Regions from separate parts of the Bacillus pfraonensis genome, predicted to be linked through region 2. Evidence: riboswitches for the same ligand, from Rfam matches in the RefSeq annotation. Region 2 holds a riboswitch; each other region holds the start of a gene.
What was found. A riboswitch is a leader RNA that binds a small molecule or an ion and turns the genes downstream of it on or off. The one in region 2 is predicted to bind S-adenosylmethionine.
Positions count from the first base shown of each region.

Region 1 (3,264 bases), on a different contig from region 2:
CAACACACCCTTTTCATGTCTTGGAATCACAAATTCTCCTATCTCATCTCGCCCTTCAATGCTCGCAGATATAATGAAATAATCAAGTACTGGCGCCATTGTTGTGAACGTTTTTCTTCCATTTATAATCCACTTATCACCTTTTTGGACAGCGAGCGTTTCTGGCTTTCCTCCCCGCGTTGGACTCCCTGTCTTTGGTTCAGTTGCTGCCCGGTTAAAAAGAGCGCCTTTTTTTACTTCTTCACAAAACCAAGAAAACATCTCAGGTTTCCATGAGCGATTTTCCGCAAGTTCTTTCACTATTCCAAGATGCCAACCGATTGATAAAGCTGTTGCTCCGTCTCCCTCTGCAATCTTTTCTTGAAATAAAACAAAATCATACAATGAAATGGCCTTTCCTCCGACATCTTTTGGTAATGTTAACTTCGTATAACCGATATGCTGCAACTCTTTAATATTTTCAAAAGGAAAAGATCCGAGTTCACTCAGTTGATGTTCCCTTCCTGCAAATTGCGGAACTAGCTCCTTTAGTTTCTCCAATACGAGAACTTGTTCTTCTGTTTCTATAAATGATAATGTCATATCAAGATCTCCTTTACTTTAAGTAATCAGGAAGCACGAATCCTTCAAATTGTTCTTCAGATTGAATCATCTTTTTAAATTCTGGTGAATGGTACGCTTCAATTAAGTCTTTCGCAAATTGTTTTGCTTTATCTTCATCACGAACAGTAACAATAATTCTGTGTTGCGAAGGTGTTTTTTCTAATTCCAATGCTTCTTTTAACTTATGTCCAGATGAAATGACAAGGTTTCCGTTAATAATACCGTAATCTAAGTCTTTCATCGCTCTTGGGATCTGTGGTGATTCAAGCGGTACTAATTTGAAATCTTTCTTTTTAAACGTAATGTCTTTTTCAGAGATTGTTAAAATATTTACATTTTCTTTTAATTTCACCCAGCCAATCCCTTCTAAAATACGTAATGCTCGTTCTAAATTAACTGGATCATTTGGTACCCCAATCTTCATTCCATCTTTCAAATCATCTAATGATTTATGTTTTTCAGAGTATACACCTTGAGGTGCTGATGGAACTTGAATAACACTTGAAATTTTCGCATTATTTTCTTTTGCGTAAGACTTCATAAAAGCAGTACTTTGAAATATATTTGCATCAATATCCTTATTCGTTAATGCTGGATTTGTTTCGTTTGGTGAATTAAACTCAACAATTTTAATTTTGTACCCCTTTTTCTCTAAGTACGGTTGTACTGCTTTTTTCACTTGATCGCTATATGGGCCAGGTGTAAAGCCTAAACGAATCTCTTTTTGATCGCCCCCTGATTTCTGCGTACAACCAGTAATAATAAATAAACTACATACAATACTTACAAGTGCAAAAAATAAACGCTTCATCCCTTCTCCTCCTACTAAAAAACAACCTTACATATAAGAAGGTTGTCATCTCTTTTCCTTCTTATCTACTCGGAATTAGCACCTTTTTTATTAACAGATAGGTTGCTGAAGTTTCATTGGGCCGTTCCCTCCACTTCTCTCGATAAGATTATATTTGATTATGCATTCTATTGTGTCACTATTCCGATGAAAATACAAGGTTTTTTATTTAAAAATTTTCTATAATTTGTAAAGTCATAAAAAATCCGCATCATATTTGCATAAAAAAGGATAGACTCCGTAGAACCACTCTACCTTTGTCTATCCTTTTCTTTATTTTTTAATCGCCTTTCAACATACGTAAAGGTAACGATGCAACATACCCAATATAAGAACATAATTCTTTAAAGAAAAATGGAATTTCTGTATCTAATGTTTTATACGCTGACGTTGGCGTTGGTGATGCATATGCATCCATCCCAATATGCTTCGCTATTTTCATCGCTCGCTTCATATGAAGAGGATCACTTACAATCGTGTATGTATGTAAGCCATTATCAATTCCGACCTGCTTTGCATTCTTTAAATTATCTTCTGTAAAACGCGACTGTGTTTCAATTAATATATCTTCATCCTTTACGTTATGCTTTAATGCATACGCTTTCGCAGTGCGTGCTTCTTCCTGCTCTGCTTCAAATTTCGTACCACCTGTAAAAATAATTTTTTTAATACTTCCATTCTTATACAAAGAAATTGCATGATTGATTCTTTCACGAAATACAGGAGACGGTTTTCCGTTCCAAGAAGCCGCCCCTAGTACAATAGCAGCATCTGTATCCACCTCATCTGTTTTAAAACGATAACTCCAAATATCGTAAGCTGCATAACTTATAAATAGAATGATAGAACTAACCATGAGTAAGAACACTTGCAAAACTCTTCTTTTTTTACTTTTTTTATTTTGTTTCATTTGTACTGGCCCCCGTGCATTATCCATACTTCTAAAAAATAATCTATTTTAAATCATTATATTTGAGTTCATTTGAAAGAAGGCACGTTTCTAAACAATTGATTCGTGCTATAAAGGGTTTTCATTCAAATAGAGGATTTTTCATTTACTATTTTTTGTGGTTCATATTTTATGAATTTGATTTATGTACAAAATTTCTCATACAACTCTATTGTAACGAATTTCTTCACAGAAGGGAATGATGAAACAAAAGTATATAAAAAAAGGAATCACTTTGTAAGAAAAAAGAAGTGATTTTCCTAATTTCATAGAAACACACCTCTTTTTTCTATCTACTTTATAATCCAATATTTCATATGCTGTTCTTCCAGTACACATTTGAATCCTGTTTTTTCTAAAACCTTACTTGAGGCAATATTACTCTTGAAACAATCCGCTTTAATGATTTGCACCTCATTAGTCTGCTGTAGCCATTCAACGAAAGCTTTTGCCATTTCAGTTGCATAGCCATTCCCTTGATATTCTGGCACAATACTATATCCAATCTCTACTGTATCCCTTGAATCAGGTGCACCTTTACAACCCATATCACCAATAATTAGATTATCTTCCTTATGAATAATGAGCCCACTCCATTTACTTTGCTTTAGATTTTTTCGTAAACCTTCCGCAATCCACGGCAAGATATCTTTATAATCAGGCATGGGCCATTCTAAAGATACTTTATATGGTATGATTTCTTGCAGCTCTTCTCTTCCTTTTATCGTTGCCTCAACAAGTTCTAATGTAAAGGGAATCATTTTTAGTCTCTTTGTTTCAATATTTGTCATGTATGCCTCCTATTTATGTAAATCCATTTTTTTCAGTAGTTGCTCTTTCACTACTGGCCACTCACTCGAAA
Region 1 covers NZ_JAHCDO010000009.1:226,890-230,153, reverse strand. The annotation lists gene KFD70_RS11055 (acyl-CoA dehydrogenase family protein) at 1-582, opposite strand, end outside; gene KFD70_RS11050 (MetQ/NlpA family ABC transporter substrate-binding protein) at 596-1,414, opposite strand; SAM riboswitch class I at 1,473-1,563, opposite strand; gene KFD70_RS11045 (YdcF family protein) at 1,734-2,363, opposite strand; gene KFD70_RS11040 (GNAT family N-acetyltransferase) at 2,696-3,193, opposite strand; gene KFD70_RS11035 (GNAT family N-acetyltransferase) at 3,203-3,264, opposite strand, start outside.
Region 1: linked by a shared signal. The riboswitch ahead of KFD70_RS11050 (MetQ/NlpA family ABC transporter substrate-binding protein) and the one ahead of KFD70_RS23425 (methionine ABC transporter ATP-binding protein) in region 2 are both predicted to bind S-adenosylmethionine.

Region 2 (3,264 bases):
ATAACAATATTAAGAATAGAAAAGACCAGTTTGTTTTCTAAAAAATTCCCTTTTCTTGTAACATACAAAAGTAAACCTAGAGGTATACCAAGTATTGTGGCAAATATAAGGGTTACAATTACCATCAAGAGGGTATCCCCTGTCGCATCTAATATACGAGGCCAAAATATACTCCAATCAACTCGCATGAGCTTCTACCTCCTTCAACTGCACTTGCAGTCTTAGATGTTGTAATGCTTTTTGAATTTCTTTCTGTTCACCTTGTAGTTCTACAAGAAGATTTCCAAATAAAATATTTTGGAGTTCAATAATATTTCCATAAAGAACATTTACATCAACGTTATAATTTTTCGCAATATACGATAATATCGGTTGTCCTGTCTCTTCTCCAGTAAATGTTAAGCGATAAATCTGTCCACCATTTTGGATTTTAGCAAGAACACTTTCCGGTAAATGATCGTTAATAACAGATCGAACGAAATTTTGTGTCGTCTTTGTTTTTGGCTTTGTAAAAACATCAAATAATGTGCCTTCCTCAATCACTTTTCCTTTTTCCATCACGGCTACATGGTGACAAATTTCTTTCACAACCTGCATTTCATGTGTAATAAGAAGAATTGTTAAATTGTATTCCTTGTTTACTTTCTTTAGTAGATTCAAAATTTCTGTTGTTGTTTCAGGATCTAGTGCCGATGTTGCTTCATCACAAATGAGAATATCTGGTGACGTTGCAAGTGCTCTTGCAATCCCTACGCGTTGCTTCTGACCACCTGATAGTTGTTCTGGATAATAGTTTGCTTTATCTTCTAGTCCGACAAACTTTAGCAGCTCATTTACTCTTTCTTTTATCTCATTCTTTGGCAATTTCGCTAATTTCAATGGATAAGCAATATTCCCAAACACGGTTCTCGAATTAAATAGATTAAAACTCTGAAAAATCATTCCGATTCTTTGTCTTAGCTTTCGTAACTCCTTCGTTGATAAGGAAGTAATATCTTTATCATCTATCGAAATCGTTCCCGCTGTTGGTCGTTCTAACATATTCACTAAACGTAACAGTGTACTTTTTCCAGCTCCACTGAAACCGATAATACCAAATATCTCACCCTTATCAACCGATAATGTTACATCTTCGACGGCATGAACGGATTGCCCGGCTGATTCATATACTTTACTTACATTTTCAAAAGAAATCATTACTTTCCCCTCCTATATGCTGTAATAACTTGAAGCAGAGCTTTGAGGTAAAATAAAAAATGCCCTCCTTCTTATCCGTAATAAAAATAAGAAGAAGAGCACTTATATACTCATTCACATCTTCTCATCTTCCAAGCCTCTCAGAGCTTGCTGGAATTAGCACGGTATTCAAAAACCCGTTGCTGAGGTATCATAGGGCCAGTCCCTCCACCTCTCTGGATAAGAGTGTATCAATTTAGTTGTCATTTAATTAAGTTTTATTATAAAACTCGGAAAAGTTAGAGTCAATAAAAATATTAGAAAATAATATTTTTATTTTCTACAAGATTATAAAACAGAAAGATATTATATCCATTACACTTCTTTCTATTTGATTTTCCCCACTGATTATTAGCCCTCACCAATCGGACTTTTACGGATAGTTTATCTCCCATCTAATTTCTTTAGAAAAACGGAAGCAGCTCGCTCAGAATCACAGGACGCCCGCGCCTTAGGCAGAGAGGCGTTTTTCGCCTCGTCCGAGGGGGTGAAACGACCGGAGATTCTAGCCGCTAGAGTTGGACATTGCTCCCGCCGAATTTTGAGGTGGGAGTATTACCGCCCTAAAATAGCGGGATAAATCCTAAAGCAAATTTTACATGAATGTAAAATTCTTCTTCACATCTTCTTTCTCAAAGGAAAATATCCTCTGTTAATGGAATAACATTATATGAATAAGAAATAAAGACGGAGGACGATCGTTCATATGAAAACAGCCCTTTTACTCGTTGATATTCAAAATGATTATTTTCCAAATGGTAAAATGGAACTGCGCGGTGCCGTTGAAGCTAGCGAATATGCAAGTCAACTGCTCCAGCATTTTCGAGAAGTGAATCAACCTATATTTCATATCCAACATGTATCTATGAAAGAAAATGCTACTTTTTTTCTCCCGAACACGGAAGGTGTCCACATCCATAAAAATGTTCGCCCCTTAAAAAATGAAACAGTTATTCTCAAAAACTATCCAAACAGCTTTCGGGAAACAGACCTACTAGAGCAATTACAAAACTTAGAAATTGAACATGTGATTATATGCGGGATGATGACTCATATGTGTATTGATGCTACAGTAAGAGCTGCTTTTGATTTCGGTTTTCATTGCACTGTTGTACATGATGCATGCGCAACAAAAGATCTCCTCTTTAAAAATGCTACAATTCCTGCTGTCTATATCCATAATACAATTTTAGCAAGTTTGAATGACGTATATGCAGATGTTATGAGTACAGAAGAATTCTTAAGTTTTAGAAACTCCATCTGAAATAAAAAATCATGTCCCTCACTGACAGAGACATGATTTTTTATACTGCTATTCATAGGCTAATGTAGCTTAAAATCTCCCGAACTTGTTTTCACTTTTTTTCCTCAGCACCTTTACTCCCATTAACTTATTCTTTGACTTCTCTTCATCTTGTATTATTCTTTGTATAATAAATATGATTTAGAGATTCTTATTGTTAAGAATAGAGGGGTGAAAAATCATGCAGCCAATTAAGATTGGGAAATGGATATTGGATGTTGATATTGAGAAGACAAGAGAATTTTATCAAAAAGAGTTCGATACTTGTAAATGCCAGGATTGCAGAAATTATTATATATTAGCTTCTAATGAATTAAAGCCTGCAATTTCTGATATATTTTCTCTATTGGGAATTACCCCCTCAAAACCAGCAGGACTCTCTGCATATCCAACAGAAAACAGCGAGATTCTTCTATACATGGGTCACTATCATTTTGTAGGTAAAATGCTTAAAGGTCCACTGTGTACAACCAGCCATTTTACAGAGGAGAATACAATTGAGTTAGACGGTTTCTGCTTAGGGATTTCAGAAGAGTTACTATTTGTTCCAGAAGAATTTCCAGAACCTATACTACAATTAGAATTTGAAACAAAACTTTCGTATGTTCTTCATGAAAAAGAGTAATGATTTAACAGGTACTTTATTTAACAATTCCCATTTTAAAATGAAACAACTTTATTAACCTTGTGCCATCAATTGAATAGATGGTTATTCTATTTCAAGA
Region 2 covers NZ_JAHCDO010000032.1:1,635-4,898, forward strand. The annotation lists gene KFD70_RS23420 (methionine ABC transporter permease) at 1-188, opposite strand, end outside; gene KFD70_RS23425 (methionine ABC transporter ATP-binding protein) at 178-1,197, opposite strand; SAM riboswitch class I at 1,319-1,423, opposite strand; gene KFD70_RS23430 (cysteine hydrolase family protein) at 1,943-2,500, shown strand; gene KFD70_RS23435 (hypothetical protein) at 2,721-3,164, shown strand.

Region 3 (3,264 bases), on a different contig from region 2:
TTAAATTGTTTTTCAAAGTCAGTGATATTCGCAGCATTATATTTTTTTGCGGCAAGTGCTAAACCAAAAGCGGCGGTAATACCAATTGCAGGTGCCCCGCGCACTTCTAACATAACAATACTTTTCCACACATCCTCAATACTGGTTAACGTTTTATATTCTACAACATGCGGTAATTTCGTTTGATTTAATAATGCAATAGAATCTCCTTTCCAGCTTATAGAACGCGGAATGGCAACTGTTGTCATCATGCTTTCACCTTCCCTGAAACAATATATTGAAATAACGTTTGGAACAATCGAGTATCTGCACCTGTCGTTTCATGTAACAATAGTTCTCTGCCCAAGTTTAATGCATGCTTTTTAGTTTGAATTCTTCTATTCTTATCCTGAATTCCATCTAAATCTGCTACGTGTGCTAATCCAATTGTTCGACGAATGACTTCACACCCAGCAAATCCAACTGCATCAGCAAAAATATTTTGCAGTACAATTGCAAGCCATTGTTTCTCCTTTGTATATGATTCTACTCCTTCTAGTACCCATAGCTTTGTAAATACTTCTACAAAATTACTCCATGTTTTTTCAATATGATAGAATAATACACTTCGCTTCTCTTCTCTTGATAGCGCATTTAATAATAAATTTGCTATAAATTGACCTAGATCAAATCCTAATGGCCCAAATGTTGCAAACTCTGGATCAATTATCTTTGTTTCAGAAGGTGATGAAAAAATACTACCTGTATGTAAATCGCCATGAATTAGTGCTTCTTTTCTCGTTAAAAATTTATATTTATACTGCGCTACTTGTAATTTCAATTTCTTATCACACCAAAGTTCATCTAATGTAGGCTGTAATTCTTTCTCATAATTATTTGTATCATAATTTCCAAACGGATCTGTAAACACAAGATCTTCTGTAATTTTGCAAAGATCAGGATTTACAAATTTTCCGTCTAGCACCCTTTTCTCTTCTGCTAATAGACCAAAATCTGACGTATAAAAAAGAACGTGTGCCAAAAAGCGTCCAATATGCTGGGATAAAAGTGGATAATCTTCCCCTTCAATCAAACCTTTACGAGTAATAGTAAGAGATGATAAATCCTCCATTACCGTTACAGCTAACTCTTCATCGTGACCATATACTTTCGGAACATATTCTGGTACATATTTCGCAAAAACTTGCAATGCTTGACTTTCAATTGTGGCTCTTCTTAGCGAAAGTGGCCAGCTTTCCCCAACGACTTTCGCATACGGGAGAGCTTGTTTTACAATGATACCGCGTTCTCCATCATGGAGCCGGAATACATAATTTAAATTTCCATCCCCTATTTCATGGCAAGTCACCTTTGCTTTTTGCTCAAAGTACCCCTGCTCTTTTACATACTCAACTGCTGTTTCTTTTGTTAATGAACAATATCCCATTTTTTATCCCCCTTTATTAAATTCAGAGGCTTTTCATTATAAGAAAAACCTCTTTCCATGAAGAAAGAGGTTTGAAGTTGATCTTCTCCCCTCTTATCTGTCAGAAAGCCATCCTTTCTGCTGGAATTAGCACCGTGCCTTTTTGGCGCATAAGCGCCCCATCTCACAATGGTATTACGGTCGGTTGCTGGGTTTCATCGGGCCAAATCCCTCCACCTGCTCTTGATAAGAGTTGCATGATTTATTCAAATTTTTAAGTTTCTGTTACAGAATATAACAAGAATAAAAATCATTTGTCAATATTTTTATTTATATAATTCCGGACGTCGATCAGCAAAAACAGGAATTCCCTTTCGTACTTCTTTAATTTTTTCTAACTCTACATTCCCATACAAAATAGACTCTTCTTCTCCTGCTTCTGCTACAATTTCTCCCCATGGATTAACAATTAGAGAATGTCCAGCAAACACATTATTTGGATCCTCTCCTGCTCTATTGCATGCAACCACATAACATTGATTTTCAATTGCTCTCGCTTGAAGAAGTAAGCGCCAATGAGCTAAGCGAACAAGCGGCCATTCTGCTACAACGAATAATACATTTACTCCTCTTACAGTATGAACACGCAGCCATTCTGGAAAACGAATATCGTAACAAATGACACCACCGCACTGTACACCATCCAATGTAAATTCTCCTGTTTTATCACCTGCTATTAAATAGTTATGTTCATTCATCAACTGGAACAAATGAACCTTACTATACTCACTTTGTAGTTTTCCTTCCCGATTCACTGTATACATCGTATTCATAACACCGTGCTTTGTTTGTTTCGCAATAGACCCCCCAACAATATTCACACAATATTGTTGGGCCCATTCTGAAAGAAGTTGCTTTGTTTGAATACCATCCCCATCTGCAATTTCCGGCACTCTCTCTAAATCATAACCAGTCGTCCAAAGTTCTGGTAATACGATAATGTCCGGGTTTCCTTGCATCGCTTCTTCTATTTTTTTCTTTGCATTTTCAATATTTATTTTTACATTACCAAAAGCAATATCCATTTGAATACATGCGACTTTCATTCTATCGACCCCATCTTCAATTATTTTTTCTTTACAAAAACTTAGAAAGGTTATATCATTTGTCACTAGAATTGTAACAACTTTCAAAAGAGGTGGAAAGTATGAAACATTTTCAACCTTCCGAGATTACAACATCATTACCAACACAATTTTTTGCTTCACTTGTTGCAAAAGTTAACAAAGTCGTTGAAGCAGGGCATGATGTTATCAATCTAGGTCAAGGCAATCCAGATCAACCAACACCGCCGCATATCGTAACAGCTTTACAACGTGCAGCAGAAAAAACAGTTCATCACAAATACCCGCCATTCCGCGGACATGAAAGCTTAAAAAAAGCCGTTGCGACATTCTATAAACGTGAATACGGAGTCAAAATAAACCCTAAAACAGAAGTCGCTATCTTATTTGGTGGTAAAGCAGGGCTGGTTGAACTACCGCTTTGTTTTACAAATCCTGGTGACACAATACTTGTACCTGATCCAGGATATCCTGACTATTTATCAGGCGTCGCTTTAGCGAAAGCAAAGTTTGAGACGATGCCATTATTAGCAGAAAATGATTTTTTACCGGATTACACTAAAATTAATGATGCTATTGCCAAACAAGCCAAATTGATGTTTTTAAATTATCCTAATAATCCAACTGGTGCTATTGCATCAAAAACGTTCTTTGAACAAACAATATCATTTGCACATGAAAATGATATTTTAGTAGTTCACGACTTCGCTTATGGAGCAATTGGCTTTGATGGCA
Region 3 covers NZ_JAHCDO010000012.1:50,697-53,960, reverse strand. The annotation lists gene mtnA (S-methyl-5-thioribose-1-phosphate isomerase) at 1-251, opposite strand, end outside; gene mtnK (S-methyl-5-thioribose kinase) at 248-1,426, opposite strand; SAM riboswitch class I at 1,517-1,658, opposite strand; gene KFD70_RS13330 (carbon-nitrogen family hydrolase) at 1,732-2,598, opposite strand; gene KFD70_RS13325 (pyridoxal phosphate-dependent aminotransferase) at 2,613-3,264, shown strand, end outside.
Region 3: linked by a shared signal. The riboswitch ahead of mtnK (S-methyl-5-thioribose kinase) and the one ahead of KFD70_RS23425 (methionine ABC transporter ATP-binding protein) in region 2 are both predicted to bind S-adenosylmethionine.